One region of the Brevibacillus borstelensis genome, then DNA from elsewhere that is predicted to be linked to it. Evidence: riboswitches for the same ligand, from Rfam matches in the RefSeq annotation. Region 1 holds a riboswitch; each other region holds the start of a gene.
What was found. A riboswitch is a leader RNA that binds a small molecule or an ion and turns the genes downstream of it on or off. The one in region 1 is predicted to bind S-adenosylmethionine.
Positions count from the first base shown of each region.

Region 1 (3,200 bases):
AACGGCTCGATATGAACAGGTACTACTTCTACCAGGTTCATGTTTTGTCCTTTGTTGAAATCATCGAGGTACGGCTTGTGCTGGAAGAAATTGGCGTCCAGCTGCTTTTCATTTACTTGCACGTTAGGTTGAACGTAGTCGGTAAATTCTTTGACTTCCAGAATTACGCCCTGCTCCTTCAGCTTCGGCGCGACGAACTTCAAAATCTCAGCCTGCGGGACCGGCGTTGCGCCCACTTTCAGCGTTACTTCTTTTTGCTCGCCTTGGGAACCGCCGGCAGACGGCGCGGGAGCCGATTCATTTTGGCTGCCGCAAGCAGCCAGAGACAGTGCCAGTACAGTGGACAGTACAGATACGACCAATTTCTTCACAGATGATTTCCCCTTTCTATTTTGAACATTCTCTATGGACAAGATCCTACTTCCGGCTGAACTTGATGACGAGCCTGTCGCCCACCATCTGCAGGATCTGAACCAACACAAGCAAAATACATACCGTCACGACCATGACGTCTGTCTGGAAGCGCTGATACCCGTAGCGGATCGCCAGGTCTCCCAAGCCTCCGCCGCCGATGACCCCGGACATCGCCGTGTAGGACACGAGCGACACCGTGGTAATCGTAATCCCGGCGATCAGCCCCGAACGGGATTCCGGCAAGAGCACGCTGCGGATAATTTGCCAGTTGGAAGCACCCATCGATTGCGCCGCTTCAATCACGCCGCGATCAACCTCGCGCAGGGAGGTCTCCACCAGTCTGGCGAAAAAGGGAGCCGCCCCGATCACCAACGGAGGAATCGAGCCCTTTACCCCGAGTGAGGTGCCGACGAGCATTTTGGTAACAGGAATCAGCAGGATCATCAGGATGATGAATGGCACCGAACGCAAAACGTTTACGACAAAGGATGAGATCGAATAAAACGCGCGATTCTCCAAAAGCTGGCCTCTGGATGTGAGAAACAGCAAAATGCCCAGCGGCAGCCCGATAACGACGGTAAACAAGGTGGAAAAGCCAAGCATCGTCAACGTATCCTGCGTTCCCTTCCAAATTTCCGCCCAGTCTATATTTTTAAGCGTGAATCCCATTTTAAATCACCTCCACTTCCAGGCCGCGCTGACGAAGCGTATCGACAGCTTTCCTGTTCTGCTGCGCATCCCCGCCCAACTCGATCACGAGCTGGCCATATGGGGTGTCTTTCATACGCGAAATGGTTCCTTGCAGGATACTGAACACCGTACCTGTTTCCTGCATCGTTTGGAACAGAATCGGCTGGTAGGTTTGTTCTCCGAGGAACGTGACCCGCAGGATCGTCCGTTCGCCTGACGCCTTTTCATGAGCAACGGCAGCCCGCAGCTCGCTGGAGTCTGCTACTTGCTCCACGAACTCCTGTGTCGTCGGATGCTGCGGCTTCAAGAACACATCCAGAACATTGCCCATTTCTACGATGTGCCCTCCGTCAATGACACCGACCCGGTCGCAAATGGAGCGGATGACGTGCATTTCGTGCGTAATGAGGACGATCGTCAAGCCCAGCTTCCGGTTGATGTCCAAAAGAAGCGCCAGAATGGAGTTGGTCGTCTGCGGGTCCAAAGCGGATGTCGCTTCGTCGCACAGCAGCACCTTGGGGTCGCTCGCCAGCGCCCGGGCAATGCCGACACGCTGCTTTTGTCCGCCTGACAATTGTGCTGGATACTTGTCGCGGTGCTGTTCCAGCCCTACCAACGCCAGCATTTCCTTCACCTTTTTGTCGATCTCCGCCTTGGGCCGCTTGGCCAGCTTGAGCGGAAACGCGACGTTCTCCCCGACTGTAGCCGACGAGAGCAGGTTGAAGTGTTGAAAAATCATTCCGATATGCCGCCGCTGTTCCTGGAGCTTGCCTTCATCCAGCTTGGTCAGATCAACCCCGTCTACAATGACGCTGCCTGCTGTCGGACGTTCCAACAGGTTGATGCAGCGAATCAGCGTACTTTTGCCGGCACCGGAATGTCCGATGATGCCGAAAATTTCCCCCTTCTCGATCGAGAGGTCAATTCCGCGCAGCGCAGGTGTTTTATGGCCTTTTACAATGTAGTCTTTTTTCAGATTCTGCAACCGAATCATCCGGTTCACCTCCCATTACAATCAACAGCCCCTTTTTCATCAGGCGAAAAAGGGGCTGCACCGCATTATACGATCGCATTCACCCTTCTCATCTGTCAAGATTCTACAATCTTGTAGGAATTGGCACCGCGCCACCCATCAGAATCGATGAGCCGGTTGCCGGGCTTCATAGGGCCTGTCCCTCCGCCGCTCTGGATAAGAAGAATTCTACGTATATTTAGTTTGAAGAACTTTATTTCTTTTTATGATACAAAACGGATTATATGCTATACCAAAATAGAAAGTCAATGGGCAATTAATCCAACACGCCGTTGCGGACAATTTCTACATCGATGTTGTAATCGAAGCGGGACTTCCTGTACATCTCATGCCACTGATCGTGAGACAGCTTCCGCGCCCCGCGGAATTTTGCCCGGTATAATTCCCCGAACCCAAAGGGGTCTACCTCCCATTTTTGCATTTTGGCGACGACCTTGGCCAAATCCTGCTTCATGTTTTCAGACAAGGCCTGCTCCATTTTTCTGAGTACCTCCGGTTGTTCTATTTTTAACGGTATTGACATTTCCAGAATGCGTGTCCGTACTTTCACATCGACCTTGTAGGTCAGTGGATTCGTACTGACAATATCGACGTGGGCCTTGCTGCTCAGCGTATCAAATACCATTTGGATGTCAGGGCCGGTTGTGTTCTTCTTTTTCGGCTTTACCCCCATCCTCTCCGGATCTACCGACGTTTCGTACGTTCCCGCTCGATAAGCATCATGAACTAGCTTGATGTGAAAGGCTTCCTTTGGAGGAATCCAGCCGACATATTTGTCCTTGTGAAACAGAGCCACGCCTTTGATCCTCACCTCATCCCCTTTCCTCTCAAGAAAAGGGACGTAAGGGTCGATTCCCTCGCTGAAGTAGGAGCGGTAAAACTCATGGAGAGTAGGAGACGGAATTTTGTCATCCTCTACGTTGTGCCGGATCAATTGGTAGAGGTAAATGCCAATATTGCCTTCCTCTTTGAATTTGTACGTCAGCAAATCGTAGGTTTGGCCCTCAATGACACTTAAATAAACCCGGCTTCCAATCGAGGGGTCGCGGTACAGAGTGTCCAC
Region 1 covers NZ_CP144922.1:5,230,975-5,234,174, forward strand. The annotation lists gene V5G20_RS25100 (MetQ/NlpA family ABC transporter substrate-binding protein) at 1-371, opposite strand, end outside; gene V5G20_RS25105 (methionine ABC transporter permease) at 418-1,083, opposite strand; gene V5G20_RS25110 (methionine ABC transporter ATP-binding protein) at 1,085-2,098, opposite strand; SAM riboswitch class I at 2,184-2,300, opposite strand; gene V5G20_RS25115 (Ger(x)C family spore germination protein) at 2,394-3,200, opposite strand, start outside.

Region 2 (3,200 bases), 2.2 Mb from region 1:
ACCGTAGCGGGTGTTCTTTTGATGCTGAATCAGGGAGCGTACCTGATCGGCAGTCTGACAGGCGGGGTTCTCTTTGACCGCTGGGGGAAAATGCGCACAGTATACGCCGCGACAGCGGGAGCGGTAGCCGTAGCTGTGGCACTGGGCTTCACAACCAGCTTTCATACGTATACGGTCTTGCTGCTTTTGAACGGATTTTTCTCCGGCATCATGTTTCCTGTGCTCAATGCCCTGATCGGCCTCTTGTGGCCTGACGGCGGCCGCAAGGGCTTGAATACGGTTTATGTGGCACTCAATATCGGGGTAGCGATCGGTTCCGCCTCGGCGGGAATGCTGGCGAGCATTTCCTTTGCCTGGACTTTCTTTGGAAATGCGGCGCTGCAGCTGGCAGTTCTGTTTCTCTTTATCTTTTTGAGCCGCACGGTCGATCTTGAGCGCGGTCAGGAAAAAGAAGGCCGGCTCGTGGCAGCGTCGGCGAAGCACACAGAGGAAGGTGAGGGGGCACAGCTGCCTGCCGCGGGATTGGCGGAGAAGGCCGGCGGATCAAAAGGGGCCGCGGCGGCAATGGCGACGGATGCCGCTCAAGCTGCCGGTCGCCCGATGGCATGGCTAGCGCTCGGTCTGTTGTCGGCAGGGTTGTTGGTCTGCTGGATTATTTACTCGCAGTGGACGACTGTGCTGTCGGCGTATATGCAGTCGCTGGGCATCACGCTCAGGGAGTACAGCCTGCTGTGGACGCTGAATGGTGCTTTGATCCTGTTCGGGCAGCCGTTTATCTCCTGGGTGATCAGGCACTTCGCCCGTACGCTGAAAGCGCAGTTGCTGTTAGGCGCCTACGTCTTTTCGCTCTCCATGCTGATCTTGTCCCAGACGACGGTGTACGCCGGTTTTTTCGTGGCCATGTTTGTCATTACACTGGGTGAAATGCTGGTGTGGCCTGCCGTCCCGACCATCGCTGCCGAGTTGTCTCCACCGGGACGTGAAGGGTTCATTCAAGGCCTCATCGGGGGCGTAGGCTCAGGAGGACGCATGGTCGGCCCGCTGATGGGCGCCGTGATCTTTGAAGCGCTCGGAGCAAATGGGATGGTCTACTTCATGGCTGCTTTGGCTTTGGTCGCTGTCGCTTGCTTTACCGTGTACACGTCCTTTGTAAAGCGTCCTGAGATGAAGGCAGCTCTGCCTGCTCCGGAGAAGCTCGGGTCATGACAAGCAATGCTTGGACGGATACTCGTAGCTGTCAGGCGAAGACCAGCAGGCTTTCAGCCGAGGCCGCTCAGGCTGTCAGTCGAGGCCCCTCAGCCTGTCAGTGAGGCTCCTCAGTTTGTCAGTTGAGGACCGCCAGGCTGACAGTTGAGGACTGCCAGGCTGTCTAACGAGGCCCTGCAGGCTGCCGGGCCAGCAACAGCAAAGCAGCCCGGGCCATGGTTCGGGATATTGTATTGACACTCCCAACCTGCTCAAGTAGTATAGTAGACATTCAAAGTAAATAGGTTGCTGTTAACTTATCCAGAGAGGTGGAGGGACTGGCCCGATGAAGCCCGGCAGCGGATCTTGCAGGATATTCTGCAGATGCTGTGCCAATTCCAGCAGGAGCGATCCTGACAGATAAGAACGTGGAGACGCACGATCCGCCCCTTTTTCTGTTCAGGAAAAGGGGCTTTTTGCATGCCTGCTTCGATGTCTGGATTATTTTTGCGAAAGAAAGGATAGAAAGCCAATGCGCATCCAACCATCTGCCATGGTGGACCGACTGCCGACGCAGTTTTTTGCCACGCTGGTAGCGAAAACAAACAAGGCCATCGCGGCCGGACATGACATTATCAATCTTGGACAGGGCAATCCCGATCTCCCGACACCGCAGCATATCGTGGAAGAGCTGAGCGAGCAGGCCAAGCGCCCTGTCCACCACAAATACCCGCCGTTCAGCGGCAGGCTGGAGCTGAAGCAGGCCGTCGCCCACTGGTACAAGGAAGAGTTCGGCGTGGAGCTGGACGCGGAGGAAGAGGTAGCCATCCTGTTTGGCAGCAAGACAGGTCTGGTTGAGATTTGTCAGGTGCTGCTGAACCCCGGGGACGTCGCTTTGGTGCCCGATCCAGGTTATCCGGATTACTGGTCCGGCGTGGCTGTAGCTGACGGCCGCATGGTCATGATGCCGCTCAAGGCTGAAAACGCGTTTCTTCCGGATTACGGCCAGTTGAAGCCGGAAGATTTGGAAAAAGCCAAGCTGATGTTCCTCAATTACCCGAACAATCCGACGGCGGTCAACGCTCCGGTGGAATTTTTTGAAGAGACCATCCGCTTTGCCCGCAAGCACGAGATCGTCGTCTGCCATGATTTCGCCTATGGTGCGATCAGCTTTGACGGCAAAAAGCCGGTCAGCTTCATGCAGGTGCCGGGGGCAAAAGAAGTAGGAGTGGAGTTTTACACCCTGTCGAAAACGTACAACATGGCCGGCTGGCGCGTCGGGGCTATGGTCGGAAACAAGGAGCTCGTACGGCTGGTCAATTTGATTGAGGACCATTACTTTGTCAGTCTCTTCGGCGCTGTGCAGATGGCGGCGGCAAAAGCGATGACCGGCTCGCAGCAATGCGTACATGATCTCGTCTCCGTCTACCAAAGCAGGCGGGATGTGCTGTTCGCCGAGCTCCACCGGATCGGTTGGCAGGCCAAGCCTTCAGAGGGCTCGTTTTTCAGCTGGCTGCCTGTTCCCGAAGGGTTTACATCGGTCGAGTTTTCCGATTTGCTGCTGGAAAAGGCTCATGTGGTGGTTGCGCCTGGCGTCGGTTTTGGACCGACGGGCGAGGGGTATGTGCGCGCGGCGCTTCTTTCCAGCGAAGAAAGGCTGGCGGAGGCAGTGCGAAGGATTGAGAAGCTGGGGCTGTTTGCTCGGTAAGCTTGTTGGCGGGCTTCGGGTTATCTTGCTCCTTGTCCAGGGGCCGCGGTGGGGAGAAGCCTGGAAACAGGCTTCTCCTGCGATTCGGGGTGGCACAACAGGCTGAATCAAGCAGGATACTCACGGATAAAGCAGGCTTGATTCGAAATGATACTCACGGATGCCAAAACATAATGACGGCAATCTTTTCAAGAAAGACAGCCTTATTTTTCGTGTATAGCGGAAGCCATACTTGCAACATAAAGCATGGCTTCCCAAGCAAAAGGCCCGGAGCTATGATCGCTCAGGGCCTTTATGATGGCTTGAT
Region 2 covers NZ_CP144922.1:1,904,357-1,907,556, forward strand. The annotation lists gene V5G20_RS08655 (MFS transporter) at 1-1,206, shown strand, start outside; SAM riboswitch class I at 1,500-1,612, shown strand; gene V5G20_RS08660 (pyridoxal phosphate-dependent aminotransferase) at 1,718-2,893, shown strand.
Region 2: it holds a riboswitch for S-adenosylmethionine, as region 1 does, so the genes downstream of both, V5G20_RS08660 (pyridoxal phosphate-dependent aminotransferase) here and V5G20_RS25110 (methionine ABC transporter ATP-binding protein) in region 1, are expected to answer to the same signal.

Region 3 (3,200 bases), 1.7 Mb from region 1:
GGTCAGGATGCCCATTCCATCCTGCAGCAAGGTGAGGAGGTGTTCGCCTATCGTCCGGCATACTTCGGCATCCTCGCGCTGTATCGTGAGAGCTTCGTCCAAAACCGCCGCTTTCAACGCGTCTACCGGTTTTTCTCCCTCCTGCTGGACGCGTGCTTTGACCCGATCGATCGCCCAGAACAGGTTCACCGCTGTAGGGCGTGCTGTCGCCAGGTAGTCAGCCTGCTCGAGCAATTGATTCCAGAGGGCTGACGAATCTGCCGCTTCGCTGTTCCGCACGCCGAGGTAAAGCCCGTATGCCGCAGCCATCCCGATCGCAGGGGCGCCGCGAACCTGCAGGTGGCGGATTGCCGCCCATACTTCCTCAGACGTATGGAGGGAAAGAAAGACTGTTTCTACCGGTAAACGCGTCTGGTCGAGCAGAAGAAGAGAGTCTCCTTCCCACTTTACAGGTGCGAATGCTTCATGAATTGTGGTCATACCGCTGCTGCCTCCTGATCAAATCTTGTTGTCGCATTGCGAACGATGTCTGTGATGTCGGTCGAATCTTCGATGCCGCCCCGCTTCAGGATCAGCTCCTGACCGATCAGCAGTGCCAGCCGTTCCGCTTCGGCACGGGTTTTTTCGTCGCTGATGCTGTTCAGATCGGCGACACCCGCCAGCCCGATCACGCGGCGAAGGATTTTACAGCCTGCAAACCCGGCCGTATCCTGGATCAACCGCTTCACGTAGCTCTGCCAGAGCCCTTCTACATGTGCGCTGCGCTCTTTCGCCTGCTTGTGCCATAGCTGGACGAACTGGGAGACGAACTCGTTCCAGACGTCTTCGACAGTTGTAAGCAGGTATTCGCGATAAGACTCCCGCTTTCCTCCATCCTTCTCCAGTCCGTGCTGGCCGGCATAATTCAGGAGCAGATTGGCGATTACCGCGCCGATGTCAAAGCCAATCGGGCCGTAGTAAGCGAATTCCGGGTCGATGACCTTGGTCGAGGTTTCGGTGACGAAAATGCTGCCTGTATGAAGGTCGCCATGCAGCAGCGCCTCTGCACGGGTGAGGAAATCGTACTTCAGCTTGGCGATTTCCAGCTTGAGCGGCTTGTTCTTCCAGATTTCCTCCACTTCCCGCCGAATCAGCGGGTTGAAGCTGTTGGTCGGCGCATTTTCGTAAGGATCGGTAAACACCAAGTCTTCCGTAATTTTGCACAATTCCGGATTCAAGAATGTTCCGACAAGCGCTTTTTTCTCGTAGGGATGCGCTCCCAGATCAGACGTGAAAAAGAGCGTGTGGGCCATGAAACGTCCGATTTGCTTCGCGAAATTTGGATAGCGTCGCCCCTCGATCAATCCTTTGCGCATCAGGATGTGATCGCTGAGATCCTCCATGACGGTCAAGGCAAGCTCCTGATCGTAGTGGTACACCTGCGGCACGAGGTCCGGAACGTATTTGTACTGGATGCGCAGCGCTTCACTCTCGATGCGGGCGCGATCAAGCGTCAGCGGCCACGACTCGCCTACGACGCGGGCATAAGGCAGAGCCTGCTTCACAATCACGCTTTTGCCGGTCGCTTCATCGCGGATGTGAAAGACAAGATTCAGGTTGCCGTCGCCTATCTCGCGGGAGGACAGGACAGCCCCTGCTTCAAACAGGCCGGGCAGCTCTTTTACATACTGTACTGCTTCTTGTTCACTCAAAGCACGATAAGCCATAACTTGTTTCTCCCCTCACGTGAATCGATTTGGATCTTTCCAGCGGCTTTCCCGGCCCATTCAGCAGGGGATAATTCCGCACGGTATGTTGCAGGCTGCGCCTCCGATCAAGCCGTTTTTGCAGCCAGACATGCAAAAAGACCTCTTTTCCCGAAGAAAAGAGGTCGTATACGTACGCGGCAGGGCGTGTCGTCTCCCCCTTATCTTCCAGAATACTTTTGCTTCTGCAGGAATTAGCACCGTGCACATCGCTTGCAATCGCGCCGTCAGTCTAGCTGACAGGCAAGCGCTGTGTCGGTTGCCGGGTATCATCGGGCCAGTCCCTCCACCTTCTCTGGATAAGGTATCCAACGTATGCTGTTTTGATTAGTTTGAATCATACACGCGGCTATGCACGCTGTCAACACTCTTTTTTGTTTTTTGCCAGTCGGCTGATCCTCGGCCTTACCAGCTGTTTTGCTGTCCGCTTGCACTCGGACGATTCCAGTTCCACCAGTCAATTTGTCCTACGAATGCGGCGGTGATGGCAGCTTCCTGCTTCAGCTTGAGCAGTTCCTTGGTCGGACCGGTGACGACGATTCCATACGTTTTGATACCGTTTTTCTCCAAATACCGATAGCGCTCGTCGATCTTCAATCCTGATCTGCTGTTGAACAGGCTTTGTCCGATCGACCTGCTCAGCCTCTCCTGCTCGGCGAGGTATTTCATCTCCTCCACGTACGCCCGGGTGCGGCGATCTGCTTCGCCATTTACCTGAATCGGTCCCGGTCCATAGTCCAGCCCATGTTCGGAAAAACCCCAGACGTCACCGGCCGAAAGCAGCAGCACGCCTTCTTTGGCATCCTCATGCAGCACCTCCTGTCCGGTATCCACGGCCAGCCAGGTAAGGTCCAAATTATACGGAGCCAGGAAAGCGTACATTTCCTCCAGGCTCATAAACCGGTCAAAGGAAATCGCCAGTTGCGATACCGTCCCCTCCGGCAGCATTTCAAGCGTCTTCCACGCGGGCTCTCGTCTGAAAGAGGTATCCTCCTGCAGCTTCGTCTGAAGCGGGAACAGGAAAAACAGATTTTTCTTCCGAACGCCGTCGTTCCATACCGGGCGGGAGGATACTTTGGTAAACACATTCGTAGTCTCGAAATACCCTGGCTGCTGACGGTCGCCCCCCACCTTTTCGCGCAGCTCCATTTGAATGCTGCCATAAAAAAGGCCAACCTGCGCGCCGCTGCTGCCTGCTACGATCCCCGGCTGAGTGAAATTCACCAAATCCTTGGAGACGCGAAACATATCTTCATACAGCGACCGGCCAATCCAATAGTTGACAAACAACAGGACAAAGCCGATCAGCAGCGAGATCCCCACCGTGTAGGCGGCGTTGGACAGCCTGCTCTTCCACTTTCCCCAGCGGATGATGGAGCGCTGCTTCTCCTCCGGCAAAAAATCCGCGGCTTTGTCTTCCGGTTCTGTCTGCATCAGCCCGCCTCCCAGCAAAAG
Region 3 covers NZ_CP144922.1:1,329,329-1,332,528, reverse strand. The annotation lists gene mtnA (S-methyl-5-thioribose-1-phosphate isomerase) at 1-480, opposite strand, end outside; gene mtnK (S-methyl-5-thioribose kinase) at 477-1,706, opposite strand; SAM riboswitch class I at 1,904-2,051, opposite strand; gene V5G20_RS06110 (anti-sigma factor) at 2,151-3,200, opposite strand, start outside.
Region 3: it holds a riboswitch for S-adenosylmethionine, as region 1 does, so the genes downstream of both, mtnK (S-methyl-5-thioribose kinase) here and V5G20_RS25110 (methionine ABC transporter ATP-binding protein) in region 1, are expected to answer to the same signal.

Region 4 (3,200 bases), 900 kb from region 1:
GTTTCGCTTCGGGAAACGGTTCCGGTCACGCGCCCCCCGCGCAGGACAGTGACCCGGTCTGCCACCTCCATGACCTCCTGGAGCTTGTGGGTAATCAAAATGACGCTTTTGCCGCTTTCGGCCAAATGGCGGATCGTCTGCAGCAGCTCCTTTACCTCCAGCGGCGTGAGCACCGCAGTCGGCTCGTCCAGCACGATAATATCTGCACCCTGGTAGAGCACCTTCAGGATTTCTACCCGCTGCTGCTCCCCTACGGAGCAGCTGGATACCTTGGCGTTCTCGTTGATCGGTATCCGGTATCGCTCACTGAGCGAGCGGACTGCACTCGCCGCTTCTTTTCGCTGAAACAGCCCTTTGCTCTGCGGTTCGTAGCCGATCACGATATTTTCCGCAACGGTAAAGTCGGGAAACAGCATGAAGTGCTGGTGAACCATGCCAATCCCGTGGCGGATCGCATCCTCCGGGCCGCGAAAGACGACGGGCTTGCCATTTACTGCGATCTCTCCGGCAGTGGGCTGCTCCATACCGTACAGCATGCGCATCAGCGTGGTTTTGCCCGCTCCGTTCTCGCCGACGATCGCATGGACCTCCCCCTCTTTCAACGTAAACGAAACGTTGTCATTGGCGGTAAAATCGCCGTAGCGCTTGGTCATGCCCCGCATTTCCAGTCGGTTCTCCACCTTTTCCCCCTCCCTCTTTTGTCTTCCCGGTAGAGCAGGAAACCGACTACGCTCATGTAGCCGGTTTCCGAATCAGCGCTCTCGCTATTGTTTCAGCGGGTCTGTCACGGTTCTCGTCCCCGCGACGATCTCATCCTTGATCGCCTTTACCTTGCTGACGACTTCTTCTCCAATGAACGGGTTCAACGGAGTCGGGCTGTCATGCGTAACGTAGGTCACGCCGACGCCGTTCTCCTTCAGTCCGTAGGCGACGACACCCGGCTTCAAGCTGCCGTCCACAAATGCCTTCACCGTTTCATACACAGCGGAGTCCGTTCCTTTCAACTGGGACAGGACGATATGCTCAGGGTCGATGCTGGTCCGGTCAACGTCTTGTCCGGAGGTGTAGAAGCCTTTTTCCTTGGCTGCTTCAAACACGCCAAGATCTCCTACAGCCGCTGCGCCGTAAATAAAGTCCGCTCCTTTGGAAGCCTGCAGCAGCGCCAGCTCCTTCGCTTTTGCCGGGTCGCTGAAGCTGCCGACGTAGTTGATCTGCACTTCTGCGTTCGGGTTGGTCGCCTTGAGCCCTTCCTGAAAACCGACTGTCCATTTTTTCAGGATCGGAATGTCCATTGCTGCGACGATCCCTACCTTGTTGCTTTTGGTTGCCAAACCGGCAGCCGCTCCGACCAGGTATGCAGCCTCTTGCTCGCGGAACATGACACTGCGGACGTTGGGCAAATCAACTTGCGTATCGATGATGGCGAAGGTGCGGTCAGGATTTTCTGTCGCTACCTTTTTCAGCGCATCCTCGGCTTCAAAGGAAGACGTGATGATCAAATCGTATTGCTCGGCCACTGCCACGCGGATATTTTCCTCGATAGCCCCATGGTCTGTGGATTCAATCGTCTTGACATCCACCCCGAATTCCTGGGCGGCTTTCTTCGCTCCATCGTCCATCTGCTGGAAGAACGGGTTAACCCCGATTTTCTCGGGCAGCACCAGCGCGATCCGCTTTTTCGCTGTTTCTTGTCCGCCTGTCTGGGCTTGTCCCTTGTCTTCGGGGGCGCTGCTGTTTGTCGAGCACCCGGCAGCCAGCACAGCAAACGTTGTTAATGCCAAAAGCAATTTTTTCATGGTGTCCTCTCCTATCACTAGTCCGCACAACAATATTCGTTTTTATTATATACACACGAAAGAAGTGCGTTTTTTTATGAGCATAAAATAATTAAAACACGAATAATATTATATTATTTAAAATTAATATTCGCCAATAACCTCCTTTGTACAAAGAAAAAACTCTTCCCGGAGGAAGAGTTTGCGGTATATCGCCAACCTCTTCCTCATCTCTCAAAATCCAAATGGATTTTGTAGGAATTGGCACCTTTCTGTGCACGTGTGCACAGTGGTTGCCGGGCTTCATCGGGCCAGTCCCTCCGCCGCTCTTGATAAGGTAAGGTGAAACTATTTAATTGATATTGAATTCATTCTAGCAGATCAATTGAAAAATGCAATTCTTTTTTCTGCAATTTCAAACATTACGATTATCGCTGAAATGATTGCTGCAGCTTTGTCGACAAGGCGTTCAGCTCGCCGAGCTCCTCGGTAATCTCCCGCACCTTTTGATGCTGGTTCTCCGCCGTCGCAAACAATTCCTCCAGGTTGGCAACAGACTCCTCGGTGACCGCTGTAATCGTAGACATCTCGGCCGCCACTTCCCCGGAGCGCATTTTCACGCGATCCATGCTCGTCCGCACATGCTCTACGGCCTCGAGGAACGCTTCCATGCCTGCACGAACCGTCTCGATAGACGCCACTGTCTCTACCGCCAGCTCCTGCCCCTTTGCTACCGACACTTCGCCCGTGCTCATATGCTTCACCGCATTTTCACTTTCTTGATGCAGCGACTGCAAAATTCCGGCGATCTCCTGCGTAGCCGTCGCGCTTTGCTCAGCCAGCTTGCGCACCTCGTCCGCCACGACGGCGAAGCCCCGGCCGTGCTCACCCGCACGAGCCGATTCGATCGCGGCATTGAGCGCGAGCAGGTTCGTCTGTGTCGCGATCTGGTTGATCGTCTGGACGATTTCCTCGACCTTGTTGGCTTGCTTGTTCAGCTCGCGGATCGTCGAAGACGCCACATTGACCGCCTGAACGATTTGCTCCATTTGCTCGGAAAGCTCGCTCATCATGCTGATGCTTCCTGCCAAGCGGCGGCTGTTCTGATCCGCTTCCGCCTTCATGACGGCCGCTTGCTCGTTGACAGTCACAATTTCCTGGTCGATCGACTGCACTTCTTCCTCGATTTTGACAGTGGAATTGGCTTGGGATTCCATTCCGGTCGCCACTTCCTTGAAGGCGACCATCATCTCGTCCGTGTTGCGCCTTGTCGTCTCGGCATGCTCATGGACATGCACGGATGTGCGCTCCACCTGCTCTGTTACCATCTTGATATTCCGCAGCAACTCTTCCAGGCGCTGCTCTTTGTTTTCGGCTTCCCGTCTCGCGCTGTCCGCTTTTGCAAGCGACGCTTGTCCAGCCAGA
Region 4 covers NZ_CP144922.1:562,853-566,052, reverse strand. The annotation lists gene V5G20_RS02690 (ABC transporter ATP-binding protein) at 1-680, opposite strand, end outside; gene V5G20_RS02685 (BMP family lipoprotein) at 765-1,796, opposite strand; SAM riboswitch class I at 2,000-2,114, opposite strand; gene V5G20_RS02680 (methyl-accepting chemotaxis protein) at 2,204-3,200, opposite strand, start outside.
Region 4: it holds a riboswitch for S-adenosylmethionine, as region 1 does, so the genes downstream of both, V5G20_RS02685 (BMP family lipoprotein) here and V5G20_RS25110 (methionine ABC transporter ATP-binding protein) in region 1, are expected to answer to the same signal.